Regions from separate parts of the Paenibacillus sanfengchensis genome, predicted to be linked through region 1. Evidence: riboswitches for the same ligand, from Rfam matches in the RefSeq annotation. Region 1 holds a riboswitch; each other region holds the start of a gene.
What was found. A riboswitch is a leader RNA that binds a small molecule or an ion and turns the genes downstream of it on or off. The one in region 1 is predicted to bind cyclic di-AMP.

Region 1 (3,312 bases):
AGCCGCTCTGTATCCGCAACAGTAAATAACTTACCGCGACGAGCACAAAGTTGGTCGCGACGAAGCTGATCGCGTAGCGTTTCCAGCTCATGCCCGGGCGGCGCTTCAGCCCGATGACCGCATAAATGGGCTTCTCGGCCCATCCGAATATTTTATCCGTGCGATTGGGTTCGTTAGAAAAAACATAAAACAAATAATTTCCAAGCGGTTTGGCAATCAGCAGCAAAATGCCGATCACAATTCCGATTTGCAATATATCCATTTGACCGTTCCTCCCTGGTATTGCCGCTATAAAAAAGATAAAGATTAAACACTCGTTAAAACTTTTCCGGATGAAGTAAGGCATAGATCAAATAGATCAGCAATACGAGCGTAAACATCAACACGATCGTCATTCGTGTTCGCCTCCCGAGTCCGCTACCGTTTTCCCGCACCAAACGACAAATCCGATCACAAGCGCGAAGGCTGCGGCTAACGTTAGTCCCATCCAAATATCCAGCATTACGACACTCCTCCAAATAATTAATCAGTCAGATCGCTGAGTAGAAACCCGACTTCCCCGTTTTTTGTGTATATCACATAGGAAGCACCGAGTTTTTTATAAATCGCCTCGGGATGCCACATGGTCGTCACAACAGTTATCGCCTTGCTGGAAAACCGGGCAACAAACTGTAAATACTGGCAGCTCAGCGGTAGACTGGACTCAAAAATGAAAACTCGCCCGATCGGAAATACAGGTATCTCACCCACCTTATTACGGGTAGTACTTACACGCAAAATCTCATTCACTCCGATTTCCCTCAGCAGCTTTTCTTCCCTTTTGTTATTGGTTAAGGCTGCTACCGGAATTTTTTGGTACATAAGCAACCGAATGAAGTTTCTCCCCGCTTTATTCGAAGCGGCCACTAAAATACGGCTTTTCTCCATGCGCTCCTCCTCCGAATCAAGGAAAAAGGCAACAAAAAGAAGCCTTGGAAAAGAGGAACCTTTTCCGCGGCTTCTCGCTCATGACGCTTTCGTCCTGATCGGCCCGCGACAAAATGTTGCCTCTCCATACGCTTACGAGGTTAGCTGTCGGATTCGGGCGTGAGAGTCGCCCTACACCAGGCATTTGAGAGTGCCGAGTGATTCACCCCATGAAACCGAGCGCGGTTTCGTTGGTTCCCCCGTTCCTTGAGTCTTCCAAGGATTCAGCGTTTTAAAAGATTATTGTAAGTCACAGTTTTCCGAGACTGTGGCAGAAAAAACTATGAATAACCGATTGATTCATCCTCTCCCTCAATAGCACACGATCCTTTATCTACGGGTTAGCTGACATTTACAGGCGGTGAGAGACGCCCGTCTTCGCTGATCGAGTCGTGAACGAACGATTTCGTTCCCGGTTCCGATCGGCTTGCTCCCACACAAGCTTCGGTCCGTTGACTCCCCGTTTTGGATCGGCAGCTCCATTAGAATCGAATAGCAATTCAATTCATGGACCGTATCTTACTCCTTGACAAAATGATTGTAAAACGCTGTAGCATGAGTATCCACTGAAATAAGGAGTTCTAGGATAAAGGCAGCGTTATCAAAATGGAAACTCTTTTTTTTCCTCGCAAATACTCATGTTTACAAGGCTTTTCATCATTTTTACGGTTTTTTTACACCCGTGGGCGGTTTATTTACCCCTTTTTTATACGGACCTGAATTATAGTTAGAACCGTGAATTCTTCGACTTGTATGAACGCTGAATTCCCGTTATGGCGGGAAGCGGGGGAACCATCGGACCGCAAATTCGGTCCAACTTGGGGTGAATCCGAAGTGAGACGTTATCGGTCTCGTAAGGTAGGGCGACTCTCACCGCCCGAATCCGACAGCTAACCTCGTAAGCGCAGCAGAGAGAACCTTGATTTCCGTGCTTTTGCGTCGGGGCATTTTGCCCGTCCGCACAAACCGCTGCAGGGGTTTATTCTCTGTCGGCGGTTTTTTTGTTGTAAGCATGCGGACAAACGAGCTTTTAAACATTTTAACCCTATGGGAGGATGAGGATCGACATGAGGACTTATTATTGGGGATCGCATCGGAATCTTCTGGACCCGGTTAGCTTGCGTTACCTGTATTTTGGAGCGTTCTGGTATGAAGAACACGGGCAAAGATTTATCGTAGGTTATGGTTTCGGCGACAACAAGATCGGGATATTCCGCCAGTTCGGCGCACCGGCACCCTGTCAAGAATGCACGGATATAGAGGTTTTGCACGAGATCTACCGGGAATTCAGGAAACAACAGCAGGAACAAGATTGGTCGGCGCGCTTGCGCCTTCCGCTTCTGGCAGCTTTTCGAAAACCTTGGCTCCGGATACCTCCGGGCTGGTATGTGCTGAAATTGCAAGCGTCGTTTCCCGCTCATTTAACCTTTGTTCACAAAACAAAATACGCCGTATGGCTGGAGCATTCTGCCGTTTGCGAAAACGAAACGGAAATCCGAAGCTATATTCACAAGGCTGAGAACATGCATCATGTCGATTTTAATTGGTTGAACGGTTGAGGAGGGTTACGGAGATGAATAACAATAGACTAACGCGAATTGAACTGTTCGCCTTTAGTGGACCTCCATCTTTTGTTATTGCCGCCCGGGGCTCCCAAGAATGCTGGTATTGCATCCTGAAACTTTCCTGCGGAGACTGCAGCGGTTTCGGCGCTTGTCCTGTCTCTACGGACGGCAAAGGGTTCGACTTGATTAAATGGGGGGATTTTTTGCGGTCCATCCGAAACCAATCGGTAGAAGAAGCCTTGGAAATTGTTCGTTCCAAAGGCTCGGAATGGCTCCCGGGACAACTGGCATTGGTCCGATCCGCCTTGCTGGACACCGCTCTGTCCAGGCAGTCCCGCCTCAAAGCAGCGGCCGGAGCCGAATATAAGAGAAGCCTCTTCAGCAACCGCCCGTGGAACGCAGCACAGTTGATTCATGAATCTATAGCGTATTTTTCGATATTATAAGAAAAACCCAGAATCGCTTTCGCTCCAACCATCATATATGACTCCGATGCTCTCATCAGTAGACAAAAAGATACCCACAGTCCCGGCACTTTTTTTCTAAGTGTCCAGACTATGAGTATCCTCCATTTCCGTCGTTCTTATTTAAACACTTCCACGCCATTCAGAATGAGTCTGTGTGTAATCGTCGCATTTAACGAGTCCGATACGGAACAATATTTCGAAGTCCCGAGTTCAATGGCCTTCCAAATCCGGTAATCGGGAATATCGCCGTCTACCTTAAAGATCAGCTCGATCGAGGCAAATCCTTTGGGGGGCTCTTCCTTGCGGACTCCGTT
Region 2 (3,312 bases), on a different contig from region 1:
ACGGCGAAGGTGGAACCGTTCAGATGAAGCTGCAGTATAAAGAACCTTTGGACTGGGTGCAGGTCGATCCCGATTATTCGCTGGTTCTCGAGAACAAACACATCAACAATTACATGAGGGCCGAAATTGCCGAGCCAACCGGCACCCGGGCTACGCTTGGCGTCGTAAAACTGCTGGAAGCGCTGCTGGGGACGCTCGTCTGGTAGGGCTCACAAAACCAGGCCTATGCTTTCGAAGTAAGTTTTGTACGCAGCTATCTCTAAGATGTAACGCTCACAAAACCAGGCCTATGCTTTCGAAGTAAGTTTTGTACGCAGCTATCTCTAAGATGTAACGCTCACAAAACTTTTAGGAGGGAAAATAATGACCTACGTACGGAATGGATGGGGGCTTGTTCGAAGCCAATTTCCCTCTGTGATCATCCTGTTTCTGTACCAGCTGCTTTGGGGGTTGTTCTTCTACCGGCTAATTCACTCGGCCGTGATCGCCTTGCTGTCGCGGTATCCCGATCCCCCACCGAATGAGTTGAGCCAGGTTCTTTACTTGATCGAGGGACAAATCGAGCTCGGACGGAGCCCGGCGATCCACCAGTATTTGTGGATGCTGTTCGGCCTGATTGCCCTGCGTCTGCTGATGACCCCGTTGTTTCAAGCCGGTATTCTTTACGGCATGAAACCTCCGGAGGAGCAAGGGGCCGGGCTTCCGCTCTTCCGCGGCATGAAGGAATTCTGGAAGCCGGTCACTCTCTTTTTCCTGCTGGAGCTGATTCTGCTCGCCCTGCCGGGGTTATGGATCATCCCGAAGTTAGCGGCCCTCTGGCCTTGGCTCATCCCGGGGGGCGGCCGTCTGGGCCCCCTGCTGGCGATCATCGGGCTGCTTTTGGGGTGGGCGGCCTACGGCTGGCTCATTCGCCAGCTCCTATTGTTCTCCCAATTTGGCTATCTGTTCAAGACGGGAGTTTGGAACTCCCTTCTAATCAGCCTCAGACACCTGCTGCCCGGCATCGCCATCTCCCTCATCCTCGGCACGGCCGGAGCCGTCTTATTTCTCATCTGCGGGGCCTTCTCTTGGATCTGGACCGGGTTGGCCGCCATGGTTTTACAGCAAACCTATCCTTTTATCCGCAGCCTATTTCAAATTTGGAGTATATCCTCTCAATATGAACTCTGGCAGACCAAGTTACATAAAGGTTAAATTTTTTTCATCTTTGTCTATCCCTTGCACCACAAGGCCTCCGCGGAAAAGCGGGGGCTTTTCCCTGTGTTTTCGCCTCTGAATCTTGCTAAATAGCCGTTGCCAAAATATACTTGCCTTTGTTACAATAGCAACAGCACAATTCAGTAACGATTTTGTAATTATTTTTGTCACCTTGGCAGGAGAATCATGTCGGGTGTCGAATATGTAAGTAAATCGGATGTAAACTACAGCCGAATTCCCTTGGCGGGGAACGGGGGAACCACTTTGGGTGAATTGATCTCGCAAGAGAGGGATCATAGGGGACCTTCAACCGAATCCTTAAGCTAACCTCGTAGGCATTGGAAGGAGCATTTTCTTGAAGAAACAGTTGACCGCAGCAGCAGTAAGTCTGGCCATTCTTTTCTCCGTTGGCACTGGGAGCGCTTTCGCCGATTCCACGTTGGACGGCGTCATCGATACGGCCTTGGGAACGGAGTACTCTTCCGGCGGCACTACAACGTCCGGCTTCGATTGTTCCGGATTTACCATGTACGTCTTTTCGAAGATCGGTATTAAACTGCCCCATCAATCCGGTGCCCAATACAAGATGGGAACGGCCGTAGAGAAGGAAGAGCTGATTGCCGGCGATCTCGTGTTCTTCAACACTTCCGGTAAAGGCGTTTCTCATGTCGGCGTTTATGTTGGTGATGGCAAGTTTGCCCACGCATCTTCTTCCAAGGGCGTAGTCATCAGCAAACTGAGTGAGAAGTATTATGTACAGCGTTATGTCGGAGCGAAACGGATTCTGAGTACCGATAAGTACGAAGAAGTCACCACCGACTCCCAAGAGCATGACGATGTAGAATAATTCCGGCAAAGGCCCGCAGCGATTCTTTCGAGTCGTAGACTGCGGGTTTTTTCATGGCTGTTTGGGAAATCCCGTTTAGGAGAAATTACCCGTCTCTCCCCGGCATAAACAGGACAATAGAATTAAAATATCCGGCAACCCTAGAATAGCTTGCCAAAGCAAGTTAGGCTTGGTACAATAACCAAAGTAAATAGTAACAACTTTGTAAACATTGTTCGCCACGTCACAACTTTGGGTGCATTCAACTAGACTAGCCGAATTCCCGGCACCCGGGAAACGGGGGAACCATTTTGGGTGAATTGATTACCGATACATAGGAATCATAGGGAACCTTCAACCGAATCCTCAAGCTAACCTCGCAGGCATTGGAAGGAGAACTTTACATCATGAGAAAGACATTTGCAGCAGCAGCGACAAGTTTGGCGATTCTGTTCACCTTGGGGACAGGGAGCGTATCGGCCGAAGACACGACCTTGAACAGCGTGGTTAACTCTGTTTACGGAACGCCTTATAAATACGGGGGTGTCTCCACAAGCGGATTTGATTGCTCCGGATTTACGAGATATGTGTTCAAGCAGATGGGGGTCAAGCTCGCCCGGGTCTCTTCAGCCCAGTACAAACAAGGCACGCCTGTCGCCAAAAGCCAGTTAAAGCCGGGGGATCTCGTATTCTTCAATACCTTGGGCAAGAATAAAGTATCCCATGTCGGCATTTACATCGGTGAGGGGAAATTTGCGCACGCCTCTTCATCCAAAGGAATTCGTACGGATAAATTAAACAGCAGTTACTATAAATCAAAATATGTCGGGGCCAAAAGAATTCTCAGCAAAACCGGTTATTCCACATATGCCGCAGAATCATGACCCCTACGCCAAATTGAGGCGCTCACCTCAACTTAGTTAATACCGCAGTGGTTCTTGCCGGAACCACTGCGTTTTTTTCGCTATATACCATATAACGAAAGTCCGTTCAAAAAGGTTTCCAAATATGGCCTTTCCGCCAAAATTTATTTTTTCACGATCGCCGTTTCCTCTCCCGGACTCCACTGTCCAAATCTTCCCATACTCCACATTACCCCTCTGACCGAGGACGAAACACCTACGTCTTCCTATCTTTACAAGCAACCCATTTCCCGTTAGAGTGAGGGTAAACGGAATTTTCTAATCGATGAAAAGACAGCCCCGCGATATAATATCCATTCCCATTGTTTAAAGGAGGCGCAAACATGGAAAAACCAGTCACTACATTCCGGATCGTTCCCATGGAGG
Region 3 (3,312 bases), on a different contig from region 1:
ACCAAAGCTGAAAATAACTCCACTGACTTTCTGAAAATAATGCTACAATAAAGGCCGAAACAGTAAAGTTTTTCGCAAAGGGGTAATGGACATGACAACCATACTGAAAACATTGACGATAGCCGGCAGCGATTCCAGCGGCGGGGCGGGAATCCAGGCGGATTTGAAGACCTTTGAGGAATACGGGACCTATGGATTGAGCGCGTTGACCACCATCGTGACGATGGATCCGGACCGCGGCTGGCATCACAGCGTATATCCGGTGGATGCGGCCCTCGTTGCCGAACAGCTGAAGACCGTATTTGCCGGCGGGCCCGTTGCGGCCATGAAAACGGGAATGCTGGGCAGCGTGGCGATCATCGAAGTCGTGGAAGCCTGCATTAAGCGGAATCGGCAGCAAAATGTCGTCATCGACCCGGTAATGGTCTGCAAGGGCGAGGACGAAGTGCTGAATCCCGAAAGCGCGGATGCGATTCGCGATTCTTTGTTGCCGCTGGCAACCGTGACCACGCCGAACCTGTTCGAAGCGGGCGTATTGTCCGGAATGGGGCGTCTGACCTCGGTGGCGGATATGAAGGAAGCGGCGAAACGAATTCGGGAACGGGGGGCCCGGAACGTCGTTATCAAAGGCGGGAAGGCTCTCGAGGGCGAAAAAGCGCTCGACATATTCTACGACGGCTCCGAATTTACGATCCTGGAGAGCGATAAAATCGAACCGGCCCACAACCACGGTGCGGGCTGTACATTTGCCGCCGCGGTAACCGGCGGGCTGGCTTGCGGCATGCCGGTCAAGGAGGCGGTGGAGAAAGCGAAAAAATTCGTGACGGCCGCGATCCGCTCCGGATACGCATTTAACGAATTTGTAGGTCCCGTTTTTCACGCGGGGTATCGCTTGAACGGCGAGCAATAAAACCATGGCCCTCCATTTAAGGTCTTGTTCTCCTGTGCGGAGAGCAGGACCTTTTCTTACATTTGACGTGGGCTGATAAATCATGAAAGGAAATGAAAATAAGGGAAGTAAGCGCTTAATCGAACCCTTTTGGGTCAATGTTTCGTGAAATCGGGCACATCAAGGGTTTTACACGGATAAGTGAAAGGAGTATATTCACTCATGGATTTCATATCAAAATTCGCTGAATTTCCAGTAAGGGAAAACGGGGGAACCGATTTGTCGTCAACGTTTGGCCGGGAGAGTATCGGCCAAATCAAAGCGGCAGGGGGTGAATCCGCGGCAGCTTTCAGTCAGGGCTTTCGCGGAGGGGTGATTCTCGCCACCCTAATCCGACAGCTAACCTCGTAAGCGTAGTTCGGGAGAGGATGATACTGTGACCATGCAGACATGACATGGACCACAGGGGTTCTGACCTCTGTGGTTTTTTGCTGTGCTCCCCTATGCTTTTTTTTCCGAAGAAAATGGGTATTCTATCTTAAACCAACTATGAGGTGTTGCAGTTATGTTTACCATGCTAAAAAGAGTGCTCATCGGTCAGCCGCTGAAGTCTACGGAACTGGGGGAACAAAAGCTCAGTAAAACGAAAGCGCTGGCGATTCTGTCTTCGGATGCCCTGTCCTCCATTGCCTATGGTCCCGAACAGATCCTGATTGTGCTGATGGCCATCGGGGCGGCGGCCTTTTGGTATTCCATCCCGATTGCCGTAGGAATTCTCGTGCTGCTGACGGCTCTCGTCCTGTCCTACAGACAAGTGATTTTCGCTTATCCGCACGGGGGCGGCGCCTATGTGGTGTCGAAGGAGAACCTTGGTGTTAATGCGGGCCTGCTGGCGGGCGGAGCCCTGTTGGTTGATTATATTTTGACGGTGGCGGTCAGCATTTCGGCGGGGACGGACGCCATTACTTCCGCCTTTCCGTCGCTGCATCCTTATAATGTGCTGATCGCTTGCCTGCTGGTTGTGCTGATTACCGTTCTCAACCTGCGCGGCATTACCGAGTCGGCTTCCATTCTGGCTTATCCGGTGTACTTGTTCGTCCTGATCATCTTCATAACGATCGGTGCGGGATTGTATCGGATTATGACCGGCCAGGTCCCGAGCGATCTGCACGCCCCGATCGGTACACCTGTCGCCGGGCTGACCTTGTTTTTGCTGTTGAAGGCTTTTGCGTCCGGGAGTTCGGCCTTGACCGGGGTGGAGGCGATCTCCAATGCGATCCCGAATTTTAAGGACCCCGCCCCGAGGAATGCTTCCAAAACCCTGGCGGCGATGGGCATTCTGCTGGCTTTGCTGTTTACCGGAATCGTCTGGCTCGCGTATTACTACGGCATCTCGCCAAAAGGCGAGGAAACGGTCGTTTCGCAAATCGCCTCGGCAACCTTCGGCAGAGGCGGGATGTATTTCGCGATTCAGGGAATCACCGCAATGATTCTCGTCCTTGCCGCGAACACAGGGTATTCGGCATTTCCGCTGCTGGCGGTCAACCTGGCAAAGGATAAATATATCGCCCGGATGTTCACCGTTCGTGGAGATCGCCTTGGCTATTCGAACGGAATTGTGTTTCTGGCGGCGGCTTCGATTTTATTGATTATCGTGTTTAAAGGGCAGACCGAGCATTTGATTCCGCTTTATGCGGTCGGGGTTTTTATCCCGTTCACACTGGCGCAGGCCGGGATGCTGGTGAAGTGGATCCGGGAGAAACCCGAAGGGTGGAGAGTAAAGCTCACCATTAACGCGGTAGGCGCGGTGATCAGCTTTACGGTCATGATGATGTTTTTCATTACGAAGTTTACGCAGGTTTGGCCCGCACTCATTTTTTTACCGGCGATCGTCATGGTCTTTCACAAAATTCATAAGCACTATGAGGCCGTCGGCGATCAGCTTCGCATCACCACTTGCGAGCCTGCGGCTCGCGTTAATGGCAATGTGTTCGTTATTCCGGTCGCCGGAATTACGCATGTGGTGGAGAATACGCTGAACTATGCCAAATCCTTAAAGCCCGATCAAATTATCGCGGTATACGTGGCTTTCGATAAGGAAGCGGAGAAGCAGTTTGAAGAGAAGTGGAAGCTGTGGCAGCCCGATATCCGCCTGGTGACCATCTATTCGCAGTACCGGAGCATCATCCAGCCGCTGACCAAATTTATCGACACGGTCGAGCATAAGGCCAAGGAGTTGAATTACGGGGTGACCGTGCTGATTCCGCAGTTTATTCCGAAGAAACGGTGGCACAACGCGCTTCATAATCAATCGAGCTTATTGATTCGCGCATTCCTGCTCTATCGCCGGGATTTAATCGTTGCGACCGTTCCGTATCATTTGAAAAAATAATCCGAACACTGCTGAAGCCCGGCTCCGTGCC
Region 4 (3,312 bases), on a different contig from region 1:
ACCGTCAACGCCTTCCGATTCCAGGAACGGCAGCATATTCAAAGCCGAGCCCATCGAGATCAGAAAATAGACAGAAGCGAGCACGATCCCGCGTTTGAATGAAGTATAGGCTCGCGTTAGGGCGCTGTATACAATGGCAAGAATTCCGAGTACGAACGTGAACAAGGCATAGCCCGCATAAGTTAGCCAATTGGCGATGGTCGTCTGCCGTTTCACATAGTTGGTATGGTTTTGCGGTACCTCAAAATAGCTGGTGATTTCCGCAACTTGCCGATCTTTAAAGCTGATATCCATTTGGGCCCGGGCGTCGCCGATTTTGTAATCGTTAAATGTTAACCGGAGCCCGGAGGCGGTTTCGTCTACCGCAGGAGCGCCTTGCTCGCCGTACCCGAGCGCCTTCAGATAGGGCTGGGCCAGCTCGACTTTTTCGTCCAGGCCAAGCAAGAGTCCCTCGCTGCTTTCCAGCTCATTTGGCGGGGCGAGGAAGTCGGTTTTCGGAATCTTTTTAAATCCGACCGCCTTTCCCGTCGTCATATGTATGTCGATAGTAACCCCGTCCCACCCTTCGTCGGACAGGCCGAAATAAACGCGGAACACATCATAAGGAAACTGCTTGTCATATTTCTCCAGGTAATCCTTCATTAACTTCTCTTTGGTCAAATAACCGTAAACGTCGGCCCGGGTCTGATAAGTGACGATGACTTCTTCTCCGGGAGAAACCCCGAGTTCGTCCTGCGCAAACTTAAGGGCGGCCGCTTTGGCCTGGTCCTTGGTGAGCACCTGCGCCGATTGTTCCAGCTGCAGGGTTTCGGAGGCCGTTGAAGGGTAGATTTGGAGAAGAACAAACAAAATCAATCCCAGGGCGGCAAGCCCCCACAAGGTTCCGTTCTTCATCCGGCGCCGCGGTTTTAGGTCGGAATACATGTCAAAACTCCTTTTTGATTTTTTGGAATCCGTATGATTTTGACAAATCGATGTCACAGTAAAAGATAACACAGGGGGCGGCGCTTCGCCACAGATGGAGGAGAAAATGTGAAAATGCGCAATAACGTTGGGAAAGCAAAGCATGGCTTAGATAAAGGGATACCATAAAGCTTGTTTCCTCCCTTTTCGGCGTTTATCGCATAATTTCATCGAAATATCACTTTGTAGTGCGGCCGAATAAGGCTTATAATCCTTTTGACGAAAATGCAATGAAAATAATGAAACTTCATAAATTGGCCGAATTTCTTTTGAAAACGGGGGAACCGATCTTTAGGGGTGAATTTCGCTTCCGGCAAGCATTCTCGCTTGTTGCGACGGCGAATAGGGCAGACCTAGCAAGCCCGAATCCGTCAGCTAACCTCGTAGGCCTTTGCTGCAGGGACCAATCAAAAGGCATTGGATTTCCAGTGCTTTTTTTTTCTTTTGTACTTTTTTGTCCAATATACAAAATGAGGTGAACCGCCTTGCTTTCCAAATGGTTTAAATTCTCCCCGCCGCAGGTTCTGGTGCTGGGATTCGCGGCCATTATCCTGCTCGGGTCTTTTCTGCTGATGCTTCCGGTTTCCAGTACAACCGGAGAATCGCTTCCCTGGATCGATGCGCTGTTTACCGCGACCTCGGCAACTTGTGTAACCGGACTTGTGGTGGTGGATACGGGCACTTATTTTTCCACGTTCGGACAGGTAGTCATTATGTTGCTGATTCAGGTCGGGGGCCTGGGGTTTATGACGATGGCCACGCTGTTCTCTCTCGTGTTGAAGCGGAAAATCTCGCTAAAGGACCGTCTGTTGCTTCAGGAGGCGATGAACCAGAATACGATGGAGGGCATCGTCCGGCTGATTCGCAAAGTCCTGCTTTACTCGCTGATCATTGAGTCCGGCGCTGCTCTTGTGTTTGCGATTCGCTGGTCCTTCGATATGCCGCTCGGCCGGGCGATTTATTACGGGATTTTTCACGGCGTCTCCATGTTCAACAATGCCGGATTTGATCTGTTCGGGGAATACCGGAGCCTGACCCAATATGTTAGCGACCCGGTCGTCAACTTCGTCGCGATGTTTCTTATCGTGTCGGGGGGAATCGGGTTTATCGTTGTATCGGATTTGATCGAGTTCCGGAAGCGCCGCAAGTTCTCGCTGCATACCAAAGTGGTGCTTTCGATGACCACCGCTTTGATTTTGGTGGGGGCTCTGGTGATATTCATTTTTGAATTTACCAACCCCAAGACGCTTGAGCCGCTGGGATGGGACGGGAAGTTTTTGGCTTCCTTCTTCCAGTCGGTGACGCCGAGAACGGCGGGAGCCAATACGCTGGATATCGGGGCGCTGCGGCAGGCCACCCAGTTTTTTATCATTATTCTGATGTTTATCGGCGCCTCGCCCAGCTCGACGGGGGGCGGCATCAAGACGACGACATTCACGATTCTTGTGGGTGCCGTGATTTCCATGATCCGGGGGCGGTCGGATCTCGTGCTGTTCCGGTACCGGCTGGCCCAAGAGCGTATTTTCAAGGCGGTTACGATCACTATGCTGGCGCTTTTTCTCGTCGTCGCTGTGGCGATGGTGCTGTCCACGACGGAGGACGCCAGCTTTCTGAGCATCCTGTTTGAAGCGACTTCCGCGTTCGGAACGGTCGGCTTGACGATGGGACTGACCGGCAAACTGACCGTCATGGGGAAAATCATTATCAGCTTTACCATGTTCGCCGGGCGGCTCGGGCCGCTCACCCTGGCTTATGCGCTGGGACCACAGCAGGGTAAAGAATTATACAGGCATCCTGAGGGCAAAATGATTATCGGATAAGGGGAAAAGGACAAGATGAAGACACAGCAGTTTGTCGTGATCGGATTGGGGCGCTTCGGTTCCAGTCTGGCACTGGAGCTGATGGAACTCGGTTACGAAGTATTGGGCGTGGACCGCAACGAGGACGTCGTTGAAGAGTGGAGCCATTTGCTCACGCATGCCGTGGTAGCAGACGCGACCGATGAGGAGGTGCTTAAGTCCCTCGGCGTACGGAACTTCGATTGCGGAATTGTCGCCATCGGTAACGACATTCAGATGAGCATTTTGAGCGCGATTCTTCTGAAGGATCTGGGCATCAAGACGGTAGTGGCCAAAGCGATTTCGGTTCTACACGGCCGCGCATTGGAGAAACTGGGGGTTGACCGGGTGATTTTTCCGGAGCGGGACATGGGGATTCGCGTGGCCCATCAGCTTGTGACCCCCAATTTGCTCGATTATCTCGAGTTGTCCAAAGAATTCAGCATCGTGGAGTTGAAGGTGCCAACGTGTCTGAACGGTAAAAATGTGGGCGATTTGAACCCGCGCGCCC

Region 2: it holds a riboswitch for cyclic di-AMP, as region 1 does, so the genes downstream of both, V4U84_RS25485 (C40 family peptidase) here and V4U84_RS15040 (hypothetical protein) in region 1, are expected to answer to the same signal.
Region 3: it holds a riboswitch for cyclic di-AMP, as region 1 does, so the genes downstream of both, V4U84_RS06430 (APC family permease) here and V4U84_RS15040 (hypothetical protein) in region 1, are expected to answer to the same signal.
Region 4: it holds a riboswitch for cyclic di-AMP, as region 1 does, so the genes downstream of both, V4U84_RS23395 (TrkH family potassium uptake protein) here and V4U84_RS15040 (hypothetical protein) in region 1, are expected to answer to the same signal.

The regions. Positions count from the first base shown of each region.
Region 1 covers NZ_JBAGJC010000006.1:144,514-147,825, forward strand. Annotated here, with positions in the region: gene kdpA (potassium-transporting ATPase subunit KdpA) at 1-262, opposite strand, end outside; gene kdpF (K(+)-transporting ATPase subunit F) at 318-395, opposite strand; gene V4U84_RS15035 (hypothetical protein) at 523-927, opposite strand; cyclic di-AMP (ydaO/yuaA leader) riboswitch at 1,043-1,206, opposite strand; cyclic di-AMP (ydaO/yuaA leader) riboswitch at 1,715-1,886, shown strand; gene V4U84_RS15040 (hypothetical protein) at 2,034-2,525, shown strand; gene V4U84_RS15045 (hypothetical protein) at 2,540-2,977, shown strand; gene V4U84_RS15050 (OsmC family protein) at 3,115-3,312, opposite strand, start outside.
Region 2 covers NZ_JBAGJC010000022.1:46,635-49,946, forward strand. Annotated here, with positions in the region: gene V4U84_RS25475 (M1 family metallopeptidase) at 1-206, shown strand, start outside; gene V4U84_RS25480 (hypothetical protein) at 364-1,194, shown strand; cyclic di-AMP (ydaO/yuaA leader) riboswitch at 1,416-1,550, shown strand; gene V4U84_RS25485 (C40 family peptidase) at 1,553-2,044, shown strand; cyclic di-AMP (ydaO/yuaA leader) riboswitch at 2,287-2,424, shown strand; gene V4U84_RS25490 (C40 family peptidase) at 2,431-2,907, shown strand; gene V4U84_RS25495 (GNAT family N-acetyltransferase) at 3,270-3,312, shown strand, end outside.
Region 3 covers NZ_JBAGJC010000003.1:33,339-36,650, reverse strand. Annotated here, with positions in the region: gene thiD (bifunctional hydroxymethylpyrimidine kinase/phosphomethylpyrimidine kinase) at 92-910, shown strand; cyclic di-AMP (ydaO/yuaA leader) riboswitch at 1,122-1,318, shown strand; gene V4U84_RS06430 (APC family permease) at 1,455-3,281, shown strand.
Region 4 covers NZ_JBAGJC010000017.1:6,162-9,473, forward strand. Annotated here, with positions in the region: gene V4U84_RS23390 (CPBP family intramembrane glutamic endopeptidase) at 1-924, opposite strand, end outside; cyclic di-AMP (ydaO/yuaA leader) riboswitch at 1,210-1,369, shown strand; gene V4U84_RS23395 (TrkH family potassium uptake protein) at 1,449-2,783, shown strand; gene V4U84_RS23400 (potassium channel family protein) at 2,799-3,312, shown strand, end outside.